DNA from 2 places in the Rahnella sp. R3(2024) genome. Region 1 is predicted to be linked to the other one. Evidence: predicted binding sites of a transcription regulator. Region 1 holds the regulator's gene; the other holds the start of a gene.
What was found. Region 1 encodes sigma-54, which starts transcription at its own class of promoters, with help from an activator protein. Its sites were predicted from a motif close to GTTGGCACANNTTTCGCTNT; they were not measured.
Positions count from the first base shown of each region.

Region 2: glnA (glutamate--ammonia ligase) is a predicted target of sigma-54. The motif match lies at 7,852-7,871, and genes of this name have one in related genera.

Region 1 is NZ_JBHGBU010000001.1:2,608,358-2,618,033, reverse strand. Features, by position in the region: gene mlaF (phospholipid ABC transporter ATP-binding protein MlaF) at 1-282, opposite strand, end outside; gene ABSH60_RS11880 (calcium/sodium antiporter) at 620-1,597, shown strand; gene kdsD (arabinose-5-phosphate isomerase KdsD) at 1,617-2,603, shown strand; gene kdsC (3-deoxy-manno-octulosonate-8-phosphatase KdsC) at 2,620-3,186, shown strand; gene lptC (LPS export ABC transporter periplasmic protein LptC) at 3,183-3,752, shown strand; gene lptA (lipopolysaccharide ABC transporter substrate-binding protein LptA) at 3,730-4,287, shown strand; gene lptB (LPS export ABC transporter ATP-binding protein) at 4,294-5,019, shown strand; gene rpoN (RNA polymerase factor sigma-54) at 5,122-6,555, shown strand; gene hpf (ribosome hibernation promoting factor) at 6,579-6,866, shown strand; gene ptsN (PTS IIA-like nitrogen regulatory protein PtsN) at 6,976-7,446, shown strand; gene rapZ (RNase adapter RapZ) at 7,514-8,368, shown strand; gene npr (PTS phosphocarrier protein NPr) at 8,365-8,637, shown strand; gene ABSH60_RS11825 (transcription antiterminator) at 8,756-9,676, opposite strand, start outside.
Region 2 is NZ_JBHGBU010000001.1:2,154,925-2,164,600, forward strand. Features, by position in the region: gene yihA (ribosome biogenesis GTP-binding protein YihA/YsxC) at 127-771, opposite strand; gene yihI (Der GTPase-activating protein YihI) at 1,358-1,915, shown strand; gene hemN (oxygen-independent coproporphyrinogen III oxidase) at 2,102-3,475, shown strand; gene glnG (nitrogen regulation protein NR(I)) at 3,564-4,976, opposite strand; gene glnL (nitrogen regulation protein NR(II)) at 4,984-6,033, opposite strand; gene glnA (glutamate--ammonia ligase) at 6,277-7,686, opposite strand; gene typA (ribosome-dependent GTPase TypA) at 8,143-9,676, shown strand, end outside.

The DNA.
Region 1 (9,676 bases):
ACCGGACTGAAACAACATGCTCATTTTCTTGCGGGATTCATAAAGCTTACGGCGCGAAAGAGTGGGAATATTGTCTCCGTCGAACCAGATTTCACCGCTGTCAGGCGTCAGCTGACCGCCGATAAGGCGCAGCAACGTCGTTTTACCGATCCCTGAAGGCCCCATAATGGCGGTAATTTTACCCCGTGGGACCGTCATGTTTATCTCTTCGAAAATGGGACGATCGCCGCGCACAAAACTCATGCCTTTGATCTCAACCAGATTCGACTCGCTTTGACTCATTCGTTTATCCCTTCGGAATGCCTTCGCTAAAGACGACTTCCGCTTAAATTACTTTCGCTAAGAATACGTCTGGCCCGCAAGCCGTGTTGTATAACTTTGGTATTTTTACAAAAACTTACCCCAGTTTCGTTACCAAAGTTGCCATCGATTTACTTTTCCGCCACAGACGGTCAAAATCAACGAATTACCATTTTATGATAAAAGCCTTCATCGTCTAACATACAGGAACCTGCTGGCGCCGTTTTCGTACAAAATATTGCCTTAACTTATGTTGACGAAGGAATCGCCTGCCTGAACGGGCAACGAACCTCGCATTATACCCAATAAAGGATGTTGCATGCTTCTCGCTATCGTACTGATGATTGTCGGCCTCTTACTTCTTGTTTATGCCGCCGATCGTCTGGTGTACGGAGCCGCAGTATTAGCACGCTCGATGGGCATGCCGCCGCTTATCATCGGCATTACCGTAGTCGGTGTCGGCATATCCCTTCCGGAACTGGTCGTTTCCACTACCGCCGCCATCAATGATCAAATGGATTTGGCGGTTGGAAACGCAATTGGTTCAAATATCATTAATATTCTTCTGATTTTGGGCGGTGCAGCCCTGATTCATCCACTTTCCGTTCGTTCTGATATATTACGCCGCGAACTCCCTCTATTGTTACTGGTCACAGGACTGTGTGGTTTTCTGTTAAGTGACGGAGAGCTTAGTCGCTTTGACGGTGTTTTGCTGCTGGCCAGTGCCGCCGCGTTTATGATGCTGGCGATAAAAATTGCCCGCGCGGCCGAAAAAGAAGGGCTGGATACGCTGACTTACGAGCAGATGTCTGAGCTTCCTTCCGACAGCAGTAATACCGTGGCGTTTTTATGGCTGGCATTGGGCTTTATCATCATGCCGCTGGCGTCCGGGATGATTGTCGACAACAGTACGGTTATTGCACGTTATTTTGGTGTCAGCGAGCTGGTGATTGGCCTGACGGTCATCGCCATCGGGACAAGTCTGCCGGAACTGGCAACGTTTATTGCCGGTGCCATCAAAGGTGAAGATGATATCGCGCTGGGTAATATCATCGGCGCGAATATCTTTAATACCTGTCTGGTGCTGGGATTACCCGCGCTGGTGGCGCCAGGCTCGTTCAACCCGGATGCGTTTCATCGCGATTACTGGGTAATGCTGGCGGTCAGTATCGTGCTCTCCGGGCTGTGCCTGATGCGCAAACATCGTATCGGTCACGTTGCGGGCGCACTATTACTCTGTGGATTTATCGCCTATATGGCAGTGCTGTTCCTTCAACCGGACAGCATCGGCCTTTGAACTCTGTCAGGAATTGACTATGGCTAACGATACCCTCGCCTCCGACTTTGATTTCCAGGCTGTCGGACGTGAAGTGCTGAAAACAGAACGTGAAGGACTTGAGCAGTTAGATCAATACATTAATGGCGATTTCACTCGCGCCTGTAAAATGATTTTCGCCTGTACCGGCAAAGTCGTGGTGATGGGGATGGGTAAATCGGGTCATATAGGCCGCAAGATGGCCGCGACCTTCGCCAGCACCGGCACACCGGCGTTCTTTGTACATCCGGGCGAAGCCAGCCACGGCGATTTGGGCATGGTGTCCAAACAAGACGTCGTGATCCTGATCTCCAACTCCGGCGAAGCGCACGAGATTCTGTCGCTGATCCCGGTATTAAAACGCCTGGATATCACGCTTATCTGCATGACCGCCAATCCCGAAAGTACCATGGGAAAAGCCGCCGATGTACACCTTTGCGTGCGTGTTCCGAAAGAAGCCTGCCCGCTCGGGCTGGCACCGACCAGCAGCACTACCGCCGTGCTGGTGATGGGCGATGCGCTGGCCGTCGCGTTGCTGGAAGCGCGCGGCTTCACACCGGAAGATTTCGCCCTGTCGCACCCTGGCGGAGCACTCGGTCGCAAGCTCTTGCTGCGCGTGAGCGATATCATGCACTCCGGTGACGAAATCCCGCACGTCAGCCGCGATGCGTCTCTGCGTGATGCCCTGCTGGAAATTACCCGCAAGAATTTGGGGATGACCGTCATCTGCGACGATTTAATGAAAATCGAAGGGATCTTTACCGACGGTGACTTACGCCGCATTTTCGACATGGGCGTCAATATCAATAACGCGTCCATTGCCGAAGTGATGACTACCGGCGGCGTGCGCGTGCGCCCTTCCCTGCTGGCGGTCGACGCACTGAATTTAATGCAGGAAAAACACATTACCTGTGTGATGGTTGCCGATGGTGACCAATTGTTAGGTGTGTTACATATGCACGACATGCTGCGCGCTGGCGTAGTTTAATTGAGGAATGCCCTGAATGAGTAATAGCGCAGCCCTGGTGGATACCTGCTACGGTCCGGTCAGCACCGATGTGCTTGAACGTGCGAAAGCGGTTCGCCTGCTGATTTGCGATGTGGACGGCGTCATGTCTGATGGCCTGATCTACATGGGAAATCAGGGAGAAGAGCTGAAAAGTTTCAACGTTCGCGACGGTTATGGAATTCGTTGCCTGCTGACGTCCGACATTGAGGTCGCGATTATTACAGGCCGTAATGCGAAATTACTGGAAGATCGCGCCAAAACCCTTGGAATTCGCCACTTGTATCAGGGGCAATCAGATAAGCTTTTGGCCTTCCGCGAACTGTTAGATACACTGTCGCTTCGGGCAGAGGAAGTCGCTTACATCGGTGACGACCTGATTGACTGGCCGGTGATGGCTGAAGTGGGTCTTTCCGTCGCGGTTCAGGATGCACACCCTATCCTGCTGCCAAAGGCGCATTACGTGACCCGCATTGCCGGTGGCCGTGGCGCAGTACGCGAATTATGTGACTTGATTCTGCTGGCGCAGGGCAAGCTGGAGGACGCCAAAGGGCTGTCGATATGAATAAAACAAGACTTTGGATCATTCTGGTACTGACCGCCATCGTGCTGATACTGATTGGCTGGTCACTGTCAGACAATACGGATGATGCGCCGCAGGCGGTCAACGATCAGGAACCGACCTACCAAAGCTCCCACACGGTAACCATGGTGTATGACCCGCTGGGAAGCCTGACCTACAAACTGGTGTCGGACCAGGTCAAATACTACACCACCGATCAGGTAACATGGTTTACCAACCCGGTGGCGACCATGTATGACAAGAATAAAGTGCCAACCTGGGTGCTGCGTTCTGATAAAGCCAAGATGACTCAGGATAAAATGCTCTATCTTTATGGGCATGTGCAGGCAGACAGCCTGACGCCAGAAACATCACAGCTGCAAAGAATCAAAACGGATAATGCACAGGTTAACCTGACGACACAGGACGTTGCCTCAGACGATGAAGTAACGCTTTATGGCACAGGTTTTACATCTAACGGCATGAAAATGCGTGGTAATCTGCGCGATAAAACAGCAGAGCTGATCGAAAAGGTAACGACCTCTTATGAAATTCAAAGCAAAAAATAAAATCCGTAATCTTCTGATCACCGGCTCGTTGTTGGCCATCAGCATTCCGGCATTCGCGCTGAAAGACGACACAACGAAACCGATCACCATTGATTCCGCCAATCAGGCGCTGGATGTGAACACCAACACGGCAACCTTTACCGGCAATGTGGTGGTGAATCAGGGCTCGATTCAGGTTAAAGCCGACAAAGTTGTGGTGATCCGCCCGCAAGGTGTCTCCGGCAAAGAAGTGGTGGAAGGCTACGGCAATCCGGTGACCTTCTACCAGTTGCAGGACAACGGTAAACCGATTAAAGGCCACGCGCAGAAAGTCCGTTATGAAGTGGAAACCGATCTGGTGACCCTGACCGGAAACGCTTACCTTGAACAGCTGGACAGCAATGTGAAAGGCGATCGTATTACCTATCTGGTGCAGAAACAGCAGATGGAAGCCTTCAGTGATAAAGGCAACCGTGTCACGACCGTGCTGGTTCCGACACAGTTGCAGGAAAAGACCCCGGCAGCAGCCGGTGGCCAGACCAAAAAGAGTAACTGATAATTTATGGCAAAATTAATCGCAGAAAATCTGGCGAAGGCATACAAAGGCCGTAAGGTCGTTGAAGATGTCAGCCTGGCAGTCAATTCAGGCGAAATCGTCGGATTACTTGGCCCTAACGGTGCCGGTAAAACCACCACCTTCTACATGGTGGTCGGTATCGTACAGCGTGACGCTGGCCGAATCATCGTTGACGACGAAGACATCAGCCTTTTGCCATTGCATACCCGCGCACGTCGCGGCATTGGTTACCTGCCTCAGGAAGCCTCTATTTTCCGCCGCCTCAGCGTGTTCGACAACCTGATGGCCGTGCTGCAAATCCGTGACGACCTGAACAAAGAACAGCGCAATGATCGCGCCAATGAGCTGATGGAAGAATTCCATATCTCTCACTTGCGCGATAACCTCGGCCAGTCACTGTCCGGGGGTGAACGCCGTCGTGTGGAAATTGCCCGCGCACTGGCAGCCAACCCTAAGTTTATCCTGCTGGATGAACCCTTTGCCGGTGTTGACCCGATTTCCGTTATCGACATCAAAAAAATCATTGAGCATCTTCGCGACAGCGGTCTGGGCGTTCTGATCACTGACCACAACGTCCGTGAAACGCTCGACGTGTGTGAACGCGCCTATATCGTCAGTCAGGGCAAGCTTATCGCCCACGGCACCCCAGCCGACATTCTTGCTGATGAACAAGTGAAACGTGTTTATCTTGGTGAAGAATTCCGTCTGTGATCTGCGCCGCCTGAAGCGCGCCTGTTTCGCTTTACACTGAAACAGGCCGTTTCTGACCGAAGTGTTGCCGTTCGAACTCATCTACGGATATAAAGCCAAGATATGAAGCAAGGTTTGCAACTCAGATTCAGCCAACAACTGGCAATGACTCCTCAATTACAGCAGGCAATCCGCCTGTTGCAATTGTCCACGCTTGAGCTCCAACAGGAGATCCAACTCGCGCTGGAGAGCAACCCTCTGCTGGAACAAACCGATCTTCACGATGAGATCGATGCGGTCGAAACCGCTGACAGTGAAGGTCTGGATACCCGCGAGGCTCTCGAGCAAAAAGACATGCCCGAAGAGTTACCGCTGGATGCGACCTGGGATGAAATTTACACCGCCGGAACACCGTCCGGTACCGGTAACGATTACAGCGACGACGAGCTGCCCGTTTATCAAGGTGAAACCACCCAGACGCTTCAGGATTACCTGATGTGGCAGGTCGAACTGACGCCGTTTTCCGACACCGATGCGGCTATCGCGACCTCGATTGTCGATGCGGTGGATGACACCGGATATCTGACGATTTCTCTGGACGATATTCTCGAAAGTATCGGCGATGACGACGTCACGATGGACGAAGTGGAAGCCGTGCTCAAACGCGTTCAGCGTTTTGATCCCGTGGGTGTCGCCGCGCGCGACCTGCGCGACTGTCTGCTGATTCAGCTTTCCCAGTACGTCCCGGAAACGCCTTTCATTACAGAAGCCAGACTTATCATCAGCGAACATCTGGATTTGCTGGCGAACCATGATTTCCGCGCACTTATGCGATCAACCCGTCTAAAAGAAGATACACTGAAAGGAGCGATGCTCCTGATCCAGTCTCTTGATCCGCGACCAGGCCAGTCGATCAACACCGGCGAATCCGAATACGTCATCCCGGATGTGCTGGTACGCAAAGTGTCCGGTGTCTGGACTGTCGAACTGAACTCAGACAGCATTCCGCGACTGAAAATCAACCAGCATTATGCTGCGATGGGCAATTCGACCCGCAGCGACAGCGACGGGCAATTTATCCGCAGCAATTTGCAGGAAGCCAAGTGGTTGATCAAAAGTCTGGAGAGCCGCAACGACACGCTGCTGAAAGTCACGCGCTGCATCGTTGAGCAGCAGCAGGCGTTCTTTGAGATGGGTGATGAATACATGAAACCGATGGTGCTGGCCGATATCGCCAGCGCCGTGGAAATGCACGAATCGACGATTTCACGCGTTACAACGCAGAAATTCCTGCACAGCCCGCGTGGCATTTTCGAACTGAAGTATTTCTTCTCCAGCCACGTCAGTACTGACAGCGGCGGCGAGGCATCGTCCACCGCGATCCGGGCGCTGGTGAAGAAATTAATTGCAGCGGAGAATCCTGTAAAACCGCTGAGTGACAGTAAGTTAGCTACCCTGCTTTCCAATCAGGGAATTATGGTGGCGCGCCGTACCGTCGCAAAATACCGAGAGTCTTTGTCCATCCCGCCCTCAAACCAGCGTAAACAGTTAGTTTGACCTCAACAGAGAAGGAAGACATTATGCAGCTCAACATTACCGGACATCACATTGAGATCACCGATCCCCTGAGAGAATTCATCACGATGAAACTGGCGAAGCTCGAACAGTATTTCGACAGGATAAATCAGGTGTATGTGGTGTTAAGCGTTGAAAAAGTGCAGAAAATCGCGGAAGCGACGCTGCATGTGAACGGAGGCGAGTTGCATGCCACCTCGGAGCATCAGGATATGTACGCAGCGATTGACGGCCTGGTTGATAAACTGGCGCGCCAGCTGAACAAACATAAAGACAAACTGAAACAGCACTGACATTCATGTAGCCAACCCTGTGCTACACACCTTCGGGCATCGGCTTGTGACCTTCGGGGAACGAGCCGATATAGCTTTAAGGGTGAATCAGTGCAAAAGTGAAGATGACATGATCAACGATACTGCAATGCAATTAACGTCGGTGCTGAATGCCGAATGCACCAAAAGCGGCGTTCATTGCGCCAGCAAAAAACGCGCGCTGGAAATCATCAGCGAACTGGCTGCCAAACAATTGAATTTGTCGCCACAAGTGATTTTCGACGCCATTTTGACCCGTGAGCGTATGGGCAGCACCGGGATCGGTGCCGGGATCGCCATCCCGCACGGCAAGCTGGAAGAAGACACATTACGCGCCGTCGGCGTGTTTATTCAGCTCGATCAACCGATCGCGTTTGACGCTATCGACAATCAGCCGGTGGATCTCCTTTTTGCCTTGCTGGTTCCGGCAGATCAATGTAAAACCCACTTACACACCTTGTCTTTAGTGGCCAAAAAATTGGCTGATAAAACAGTGTGTCGCCGTCTGCGCGGAGCGCAAAGCGACGAAGAACTGTTCCAGATAATGACAGAAAACGAATAAATTGATGATTCCCGGCAACGCGCCGGGAAAGTGAATTCTGAACACTGAATGCCAGGGGAGTGACACCATGGTGCTGATGATTGTCAGCGGCCGTTCCGGTTCCGGGAAGTCGGTTGCCCTAAGGGCATTAGAAGACATGGGATTTTACTGTGTGGACAATCTGCCGGTGGTTTTACTGCCGCAGCTCGCCCAGACACTTGTCGAACGCAATACGTCTGCCGCCGTCAGCATTGACGTGCGCAACATGCCAGAAACACCGGAAGTGTATGAGCATGCGATGTCACAACTGCCTGAGAGTTTTTCGCCGCAGTTGCTGTTTCTCGACGCAGACCGCAATACCCTGATCCGTCGTTACAGCGATACCCGTCGTCTGCACCCGCTTTCCAGCAAAAACCTGTCCCTTGAAAGTGCCATCGATGAAGAAGCCGATCTGCTCGAGCCATTGCGCTCCGCAGCCGATCTGATCATCGACACCTCAGAAATGTCGGTTCATGAACTGGCAGAAATGCTGCGTACCCGTCTTCTGGGCAAACGTGAGCGTGAACTGACGATGGTCTTTGAATCCTTTGGCTTCAAACACGGCCTGCCGATTGATGCCGATTACGTGTTTGACGTGCGTTTCCTGCCAAACCCGCACTGGGATCCGAAACTGCGTCCGATGACCGGCCTTGATAAACCGGTGGCGGCGTTCCTCGATCGTCACACCGAAGTGCACAACTTTATCTACCAGACCCGCAGCTACCTCGAACAATGGCTGCCGATGCTGGAAACCAACAACCGCAGCTATCTGACCGTCGCCATTGGTTGTACCGGGGGTAAACACCGTTCGGTGTATATCGCAGAACAACTGGCCGACTATTTCCGTTCCCGCGGGAAGAATGTGCAATCCCGCCATCGCACGCTGGAAAAACGCAAATCATGACGGTGAAACAAACGGTAGAAATCAAAAACCGGTTAGGCATGCACGCCCGTCCGGCCATGAAGTTGTTTGAACTGGTGCAGAGTTTTGAATCGGAAGTGATGCTGCGCAATGGCACAGGCATAGAAGCAGAAGCCAGCAGCGTGATAGCACTGCTGATGCTCGATTCCCCGAAAGGTCAGCAGATCGAAATCGAAGCCACCGGCCCCGATGAAGAGCAGGCGCTGACGGCAGTTGTTAATCTGATCAATTCAGGATTTGACGAAGACTAAGACTCCTCACTCTTAGTCATTGGCGTTGCAGCAAGGCAGCCAGGGAGAGAGCCCCGATGAGCTGACATCAGTCAGTGATTCGGGTGAACGAACGCCGCTGCGGCGTCAGGGCCGCAGGCTAAATGCGGGAAAGGCAATCTATTGCAATGGCCTTGAAGCTTTCAAAATTTTCACTGCTCAGTAAACGGCTCATCGAACGCTCCCGCACAAACGTCACGAACAAATCGTAAATCGCCATCGCTTCTTCGTAATCGGCCTTGCTGATGGCCAGCAGGAAAATCACGTGCGCCGTCTCCCCTTCTCCCCAGGCAATGCCCTGCGGCGAGAGCAGCGTAATCACCACCGTTTTCTTCGCCAGCAGCCCCAGCGAGTGCGGCAGCGCAATGCCTTCGCCCAGCATGGTCGAAACGATTTCCTCACGCTCCACCACCGACGGATAAAACGCCTGATCGACATATCCCTCGGCCTCCAGCTGCGAACACACATGGCGGAATAATTCCGCCTGAGTCATCGGCTCGTTGACGATCATAAAGTGTTTTTCGTCGAAGAATTTTTCCAGCATATAAGGCCGTGTGCGATCGACCAGCACCAGCTTGCCGAGCTGTTCCATCTGGTATTCGGTCGGGAACGGCGACAGCACCACCACCGGCTTATTCTTCTCGCTGATACGGGCGTTGGAGATAATAAAATCTTCGTCGATGTGTTCCAGTTTCTCGTAATCGCGCAGCGTCACAATCTGTTTCATCACCAGCTGCGGATACTTACGGCTGATCTGCGCCTGGATCATGCGGATGGTCGAATTGCCGGTGTCGCACACCAGCATCACCTGCGGATGGCGCTGATAACCGATATTGTAATGCCGCTCCAGCCCGACGCCGATGTGCAGCACCAGAAAACCGATCTCGTTTTCGCTGAGCGTATACGGCGTGTATTTCCCCCAGCTGGACACCGCCGCCAGCGTGACGTCATAGGCCATCGGATAATGCTGTTTGATGTTGTTCAGCAGCGGGTTGGGGATATTAATCTGGTATTTCACCCG
Region 2 (9,676 bases), 450 kb from region 1:
TGTGCTTTTCACTGCGTTATCCCGCATTTTTTGGGGTTATAGGCAGCCATGTTAAAAAAGCACATAAAAAAACGGGCGACCTGCAGGCCACCCGTCATGTTCTTTACTTACGATCCTGCCTGCGACTTACTCGCCTGACAATTCGTCTTCCACTACTTCTGGCGGGATTTCATTAAACCAGGTGTCCAGTTTATCACTGAGTTTATCCACACCCATTTTTTTGGGTGAAGAGAACGCTTCAACCTGAATGTCCCCCATAAATTCTTTTACTGCTTCGCGTACCATTTTGATCTGTGCCTGACGTGCGCCGGAAGCCAGTTTATCGGCCTTAGTCAGCAGCAGCATCACCGGCGTACCGACATCCACGGCCCACTGAATCATTTGCTGATCGAGATCTTTCAGCGGGTGACGGATATCCATCAGCACCACCAGCCCTTTCAGTGAATTACGCATTTGCAGATACTCACCCAGTGAGCGCTGCCATTTGCGTTTCATCTCTTCCGGAACCTGAGCATAGCCATAACCCGGAAGGTCGACCAGACGAATTCCTGGCTCCACTTCAAACAGGTTAATTAATTGCGTACGGCCAGGGGTTTTACTGATACGTGCCAGGCTTTTCTGCTGGGTCAGCGTATTCAATGCACTGGATTTGCCGGCGTTTGAGCGACCAGCAAATGCGACTTCAATGCCTGCGTCACTCGGCAGATGCCGGATATCCGGGGCGCTCATGACGAAATGGGTCATATGATAGTTGTAAGTTTGGCTGGTCAAAACGTGCGTCTCCGTGAGGCTTGTGTATCTGGCTGACTGGAGATTATAACTGCAACAGCGCCGCGATACGTTCAGTGTTTTTTACAATCCGAATGATGATGCGAAGGGACCACAGAGATGAAGGCGGGGGAAAATGGCCTTCATGATGTAAGACATTTGCTATTCATAATGCGGGTTATTTCGCTAATTAAGTCGCCGTATATTTTAATTCACTTTAAATTCAATTCGATAACATCAGAGCATCGGCTGAAGGCGTGAGACGGCAGGGCGGTATCTTGAGCCTTTGCGGCGATAGGGTAAAGTCTTTCTTACGCGATGAAGGCAAGAATGGAAACACGGATGATTTACGCCTTCAGGGAATACGGGAAATGCATGGCGCTTTAAGGATGAACGGGGCCGGAAGCCCTGAAAGGCAAAGGAAAAACCGGGACGTTGAGGCTATACAGGGAAAGTGTTTGTTGAATATCCTTCGCAGGAAGGAAAGAAAAAGGCAGCAAGGTCCACTTGCTGCCTTTTTTCTTTGGTCGCTTTCTGCTAGATTCCGCCGCAAATCTATACTAAATGTACACACCTAAGAGCAGAATCCATGAAACAGCCAGCGAAAGCCCCGCGCGCCAATACCGCGACAGCCAAACCGAAGAGAAAAAAGAATCGCGTCGAGCTCGATATTGAAGCGCGCGAACGCAAACGTGACAACCGCCGCCGCGGCCGTAAGGCTGGTTCCCGTGCGAACCCGGATGCCAACCAAAATCAAAGTGGTGCAGCCGCGAAGAAAACCGATCCGCGCATTGGCAGTAAAAAAGCCGTGCCACTGATTGTTGAAACCGTCATGAACAATGCACCTAAAGCGAAGAAAGCGGCGCAGCCTGTGCAAGATGCAAAACCAAAAATGACCCCGGAAGAAGAACTGACATTACTGGAAAATGATCAACGTCTGGATGCTTTGCTGGATCTTATCGATGACGGTAAAGCCCTGAGCGCTGAAGATCAGGCTTATGTTGATCAGACTCTGGATCGCATCGACGTTCTGATGGAACTGCTGGGTATCGAACTTGGCGATGATGAAGATGACGAAGAAGAAGAAGAAAAGAACGAAGACATGATGCAGTTGCTCAAGCGCGGGAATCCAAAAGAAGGTTTCTAAGCCATGAGCTGGGTCATTCCGGCAATAGCCTTACTCTTTGCATGTTATCTGCTTTGGTTATTCGGTAAACTACGACGGTTATCGAAAACCAAAGCACGTTTGCGCAGAGCGACCTTTGCACGGCAGGCCAACAGCCTGCCGGTAAGGCGAACCGGCAGCATCCGACGCCGGAAGGAGTGAGTCACCATGTCAGAACAGACAACCGTTTGGGATTTAGCGCTGATCCAGAAGTACAACTACTCTGGCCCGCGGTACACATCCTACCCAACCGCACTTGAATTCAGCGAAAGCTACAACGACGCAGCCTTTGAAAAAGCCGCTGCCCGTTATCCGGATCGTTCCCTCTCGTTGTATGTCCACATTCCTTTCTGTCATAAGCTCTGCTACTTCTGCGGCTGCAATAAACTGGTTACCCGCCAGCAGCATAAAGCCGAAGAATATCTGAATGTGCTCGGTAAAGAGATCCGCCACCGTGCGCCGCTCTTTAAGGGCCGTCACGTGAGTCAGCTCCATTGGGGCGGTGGTACTCCCACTTATCTCAACAAAGCCCAGATAGGCCGTCTGATGAGCCTTCTGCGTCAACATTTCACTATCCTGCCTGATGCTGAGATGTCGCTGGAGATTGATCCGCGTGAAATTGAGCTGGATGTGCTGGACCATCTGCGCAACGAAGGCTTCAATCGCCTGAGCATGGGCGTGCAGGATTTCAACAAAGAAGTGCAGCGTCTGGTTAACCGCGAGCAGGATGAAGAGTTCATCTTTGCGCTGATTGAACGCGCCAGGGCGCTCGGTTTCAACTCAACCAATATCGATCTGATTTACGGTTTGCCAAAACAAACCGCCGAAAGTTTTGCTTATACTCTGCAACGTGTGGCGGCGCTCAATCCGGACCGTCTCAGCGTTTTCAACTACGCTCACATGCCGAAGCTGTTCGCGGCACAACGCAAAATCAAAGATGCCGACTTACCCGGTGCTGAAGAGAAACTGAAAATCCTGCAGGAAACCATCAGTTCACTGACGGCGTCCGGTTACCGGTTTATCGGGATGGATCACTTTGCGCGCCCTGATGACGAACTGGCGATTGCTCAGCGTGAAGGCAAACTTCACCGTAATTTCCAGGGATATACCACGCAGGGCGACAGCGATTTACTGGGCATGGGCGTGTCGGCCATCAGCATGTTGGGCGACACCTACGCGCAGAACGAGAAAGACCTCAAAACGTATTACGCCAGAGTTGAAGAGCAGGGGAACGCACTGTGGCGCGGTCTGGAAATGACCGATGACGACTGTCTGCGCCGCGATGTTATTAAATCGTTGATCTGCCATTTCGAGCTGAGTTTCGCCGATATCGAACAGCGTTATGGTATCCGCTTTACCGATTATTTTGCCGACGATCTGGCGCTGCTGACGCCGCTGGCGGAAGACGGGCTTGTCGAGGTGAGTGAAAAACACATTCAGGTCACGCCGCGCGGACGTTTGCTGATCCGTAATATCTGCATGTGTTTTGATATTTATCTGCGCCGGCAGGTACGTCAGCAGCAATTCTCCCGCGTTATCTGATTCTTCGCTGCAAATCGATTCGCATCAACGCAAAACAAAGCAAAACAGCCGCATGCGCGGCTGTTTTGCTGTCTGGCGCAGGAAAGGATTATTCCATGCCCAGTTCTTTTAGTTTGCGGGTAAGGGTGTTTCGTCCCCAGCCCAGCAACCGTGCAGCTTCCTGTTTATGCCCCTGAGTATGGCGCAACGCCGTAGTCAGTAATGTCCGCTCCATTTCAGGTTGTGCTTCCGACAGCAGGTTTTGATGACCGGAGCGCAGTGCGCGATCCGCCCACTGTGCCAGCAGCGTTGCCCAGCTGTCCGGCAAACTCTGTCCGCCTGCTTCCGGCGCAGAAGTCTCAAACAGTTCACTCGGCAAATCCTGAATCAGAACTTCCTGGCCCGCCGCCATCACCGTCAGCCAGCGACAAGTGTTTTCCAGCTGGCGCACGTTACCTTGCCACGGCAGACGCGTCAGCGCCGTTTCGGTTTCCGGATGCAGATTTTTTGCTTCCACGCCCAGTTCTTTTGCCGCCACTTGCAGGAAGTAACGCGCCAGACGCGGAATGTCTTCACGACGTTCACGCAGCGGTGGCAGATGGACGCGGATAACGTTCAGGCGATGGAATAAATCCTCACGGAATTTTCCTTCCTGAACCCTAAGCTCCAGATTCTGGTGGGTCGCCGCAATGATTCGCACGTCCACTTTCACCGGTGCATAGCCGCCGACGCGGTAGAACTGACCGTCTGCCAGCACGCGCAGAAGACGGGTTTGCACATCGAGCGGCATATCACCGATTTCATCCAGGAACAGCGTGCCATTGTCGGCCTGCTCGAAACGCCCCTGACGAACGGTATTCGCTCCAGTAAATGCCCCTTTTTCGTGGCCGAACAGTTCGGACTCGATCAGGTCTTTCGGGATTGCCGCCATATTCAGCGCGATAAAAGGCGCTTTAGCGCGAGGGCTGTGACGATGCAAGGCATGAGCCACCAGCTCTTTACCGGTACCGGATTCGCCGTTAATCAGCACGCTGATTGAAGAGCGGGACAAACGGCCGATGATGCGGAACACGTCCTGCATGGCTGGCGCTTCGCCAATAATGTCAGCAGTCGGGCCGCTGGCTGGCTGAGTTCGGGCCGGTTGTTGTTGTTCCTGATAATGACTGATGGCGCGCTCTACCAGCGCCACGGCTTCGTCAATGTCGAACGGTTTTGGCAGATAATCAAACGCGCCTTGCTGATAGGCGCTGACCGCAGCATCCAGATCGGAATGGGCTGTCATTATGATGACCGGAAGCATCGGATGGCGTTGTTTAATCTGCTTAAGCAGCGCTAAACCGTCCATCCCAGGCATGCGGATATCGGATAACAACACGTCAGGGGTTTGAGTCGCAATGGCTTCCAGCACTTCATTACCGCTGTCAAACGTGGTGCAGGTTAAACCGGCTCCAGTGAGCGCACGTTCAAGAACCCAGCGGATGGAGCTATCGTCATCGACGATCCAGACTATCCCTCGTTGCATAAGAACCTCACTGGCGAATAGGCAGGAAAACCGAGAATTCGGTATGACCTGGCCAACTGTTAAATTCAACTTTACCCGAATGCTGATCAATCAAACTGCGCGCGATGGACAGGCCCAAACCGGTGCCCCCCTCGCGGCCACTGACCATGGGGTAAAAAAGGGTGTCCTGCAAATGGCCCGGTACGCCGGGGCCGTCATCTTCAATATCGATGCGGGCCGCCAGACGATAACGCACACCATGTAACGTGATCTGGAAGGCAGTGCGCGTACGCAGTGTAATTGTGCCGCCTTCCTCCCCGAGTGCCTGCAGGGCATTGCGGGTGATGTTTAACAAAATCTGTTCTATCTGATCGGGGTCGTGCGCCAGTTCCGGCAGGCTTGGGTCATAGTCCCTCACCAGTTGAACGTTATCTGGCTTTTCCATCGATACCAGCTGACAAACACGCTCTGCAACCTGATGAATACTTTGCGTAACGTGCTGGCTTGGGCGCTGTGGCCCCAGCAAACGGTCGACCAGATTACGCAGGCGGTCTGCCTGCTCAATAATGACTTTGGTGTATTCCAGCAGCGCCGGATCGGGGAGCGCTCTTGAAAGTAACTGCGCTGCACCACGCAAACCGCCGAGCGGGTTTTTAATTTCATGTGCCAGACCGCGGATTAAATCACGCGCGGCAACCTGTTGAGCGTGCTGCAATTGTTCCTGGCTCAGCTTACGCTGATTATCCATCGGAGCCAGTTCGACCAAAATGAAGCCTTCCGGCAGCATCTGCGCGGTCAGTGACAACACGTGCGCGCGGCCATCCACGACCAGAGTCACTTCGCTGTCTGTAAAGCCCTGTCCGGCAGTCAGACTTTCACGCATCAACTCGATATTCAGGGAAAAATATCCCACCAGCTCAGGCAACGGTGTGCCAAAAAGTTTGCGGGAACTTTGCGCCAGTAATTGCTGAGCCGCCGGATTGGCGTAATGCACAGCCAAATCGTCGTCCAATAACAGAACGCTGTTGATTAAGGAATTCAGGATCTGCCCAGCATCGGGCAGTTTGCCAGTTGCCATACCGCAGTCTCCCGCACCTGATCGGTGCATTTTATCTCGTTACCCGGCGAAATCACGGGGCTGAGGGGTTAAGCAGGAAAGAGTGTGGAGAAAAAAGCCCATCCGGAGATGGGCTGAAAGTTTCCACGGCAACAAATTAAATCGTCTGACTTGATTTTGACGCTGAAGGTTTTCTCACTACCGGGCCTTCAGTCGGGTATTACGCTCAGCGTCCGTCCTGAAGACGAACGCTGAGTTAAGGGCTTAAACGCTGTAATACAGTTCGAATTCAACCGGATGCGGAGTCATACGCACGCGGTCCATTTCTTCTTTACGCAGATCGATATACGCTTCGATAGCGTCGTCAGTGAACACGCCGCCACGGGTCAGGAACTCGCGGTCTTCGTTCAGTGCGTTCAGGGCTTCTTCCAGTGAACCTGCAACTTTTGGAATTTCTGCTTCTTCTTCCGGTGGCAGGTCATACAGGTTTTTGTCCATCGCATCGCCAGGGTGGATCTTGTTGATGATGCCGTCCAGGCCAGCCATCATCAGTGCTGCAAACGCCAGGTATGGGTTAGCCGCTGGATCAGGGAAACGCGCTTCGATACGCATCGCTTTAGGGCTTGATACGTGTGGAATACGGATAGAGGCAGAACGGTTACGCGCAGAGTAAGCCAGCATAACTGGCGCTTCGTAGCCCGGGACCAAACGCTTGTAGGAGTTGGTTGTCGGGTTAGCGTAGGCGTTGATTGCTTTAGCGTGCTTGATGATACCGCCGATGTAGAACAGTGCCATTTCAGACAGGCCGCCGTATTTGTCGCCAGCGAACAGGTTGTTACCGTTCTTGGACAAAGACATGTGGCAGTGCATACCGGAACCGTTATCGCCAAACATTGGTTTAGGCATGAAGGTCGCTGTTTTACCAAATGCGTGAGCCACGTTGTGCACCACGTATTTGTAGATTTGGATTTCGTCTGCTTTTTTGGTCAGGGTGTTGAAGCGGGTTGCCACTTCGTTCTGGCCAGCAGTTGCCACTTCGTGGTGGTGAGCTTCAACAACCAGACCCATTTCTTCCATGGTCAGACACATGGTAGAACGCAGATCCTGGGAGGAGTCGACCGGAGGAACCGGGAAGTAACCGCCTTTCACTGCAGGACGGTGGCCTTTGTTGCCGCCTTCGTATTTGGTGCTGGAGTTCCATGCGCCTTCGATATCATCGATAGCGACGTGGGAACCGGAGATGCTGCTGCCGAAGCGCACATCATCAAACAGGAAGAATTCTGGCTCTGGCCCGAACAGTACGGTGTCCGCGATACCGGAAGAGCGCAGGAAATCTTCTGCACGTTTTGCGGTAGAACGTGGGTCACGGTCATAACCTTGCAGCGTTGTCGGCTCAAGGATGTCGCAACGGATGATCAGCGTGGTTTCTTCATAGAATGGGTCAAGAACAGCAGTGCTGGCATCTGGCATCAGAACCATGTCAGATTCGTTAATGCCTTTCCAGCCACCGATTGAAGAGCCATCAAACATTTTGCCTTCTTCGAAGAAGTCAGCGCTAACCTGGTGTGCAGGAATGGTGACGTGCTGTTCTTTGCCTTTGGTATCAGTGAAACGTAAATCTACGAATTTCACTTCATGCTCATTCAGCATCGTCAAAACGTGTTCAGCGGACATACTAGTTCTCCCGAATTTCTCATTATCGTCGTGGAACGAATAACCATTTTTGGTCTTTAGTTGGAAATAACAGCTTTACTTGAACTGGCGTGTAGCCTAAACCGCACTATCATTTGTCTGGTCAGACTCTTTTCACCCTGTAAAAACTTTTTACCCTAAAAACTATTAGCGAAAAGTGTGCCAACTTTGAGAAAATCCAAACAGCGCCATTTTACAGGGCTCTTGCACTCAATAAGTATGCACCATAACGGAGTTTATGCACTACAATGGTGCTAATCGTGAGATGCAAGGCACCAAAAAGGTGCGTCATATTGGTTCAGTGTTCTTTTTGCACCGTGAAAGGGATCACAAAGTAACCATCCTTAAGTTGTTTCTACAAGATCCTTGTGATCTTGTTTAGAACCTCGCTTAATACGTGTACAATAGCGCGCTATTTCTAATGCCTGAGGCAAAGCTGTGATCGAAAATTTGCGTAACATCGCCATTATTGCCCACGTTGACCATGGTAAAACCACCCTGGTCGACAAGCTGCTGCAACAATCCGGTACTTTCGGAGAGCGTGTAGAAGCCACTGAACGCGTAATGGACTCCAACGATTTGGAGAAAGAGCGTGGGATTACCATCCTCGCAAAAAACACCGCCATTAATTGGAAAGACTACCGCATCAACATCGTGGATACCCCAGGACACGCCGATTTCGGCGGTGAGGTTGAGCGTGTGATGTCAATGGTCGACTCGGTGCTGCTGGTTGTGGATGCAATGGATGGCCCAATGCCGCAAACCCGTTTCGTGACCAAAAAAGCATTCGCTAATGGTCTGAAACCGATCGTGGTAATCAACAAGGTTGACCGCCCTGGCGCGCGTCCTGACTGGGTTGTTGATCAGGTCTTCGACCTGTTCGTAAACCTGGACGCAACCGACGAACAACTCGATTTCCCAATCATCTATGCATCAGCACTGATGGGTATCGCGGGTAACGACCATAACGATATGGCCGAAGACATGACCCCGTTGTACCAGGCGATCGTTGACCACGTATCTCCGCCACAAGTTGAGATGGATGCACCGTTCCAGATGCAAATCTCTCAGCTGGACTACAACAACTATGTTGGCGTCATCGGCATCGGCCGCATCAAACGCGGTACCGTTAAGCCAAACCAACAAATCACTGTCATCGACAGCGAAGGCAAAACCCGTAACGGTAAAGTCGGTAAAGTTCTGACCCATATGGGTCTTGAGCGTATCGAAGCCACCGTTGCTGAAGCGGGCGACATCATCGCGATCACTGGCCTTGGTGAACTGAACATCTCCGACACAATCTGTGATCCGGCGAATGTTGAAGCTCTGCCAGCGCTGAGCGTTGATGAACCAACCGTAACCATGTATTTCTGCGTAAACACCTCTCCGTTCTGTGGTAAAGAAGGCAAGTATGTGACTTCACGTCAGATCCTTGATCGTCTGAACAAAGAACTGGTGCACAACGTGGCACTGCGTGTTGACGAAACTGAAGATGCTGATGCATTCCGTGTTTCAGGCCGTGGTGAACTTCACCTGTCGGTTCTGATCGAAAACATGCGTCGTGAAGGTTTCGAGCTGGCGGTTTCCCGTCCTAAAGTAATCAACCGTAAAATCGATGGCCGCATGCAAGAGCCATTCGAGAACGTGACACTGGATATCGAAGAGCAACACCAGGGTTCTGTTATGCAGGCCATGGGTGAGCGTAAAGGCGATGTCAAAGACATGATCCCAGACGGTAAAGGTCGTATCCGTCTTGATTACCTGATCCCTGCACGTGGCCTGATCGGCTTCCGTACTGAATTCATGACCATGACTTCAGGTACCGGTCTGCTGTACTCCACGTTCAGCCACTACGATGACGTTCGTCAGGGCGAAATCGGCCAGCGTCAGAACGGCGTGCTGATTTCTAACGGTCAGGGTAAAGCAGTTGCGTTCGCACTGTACAGCCTGCAAGACCGCGGTAAATTGTTCC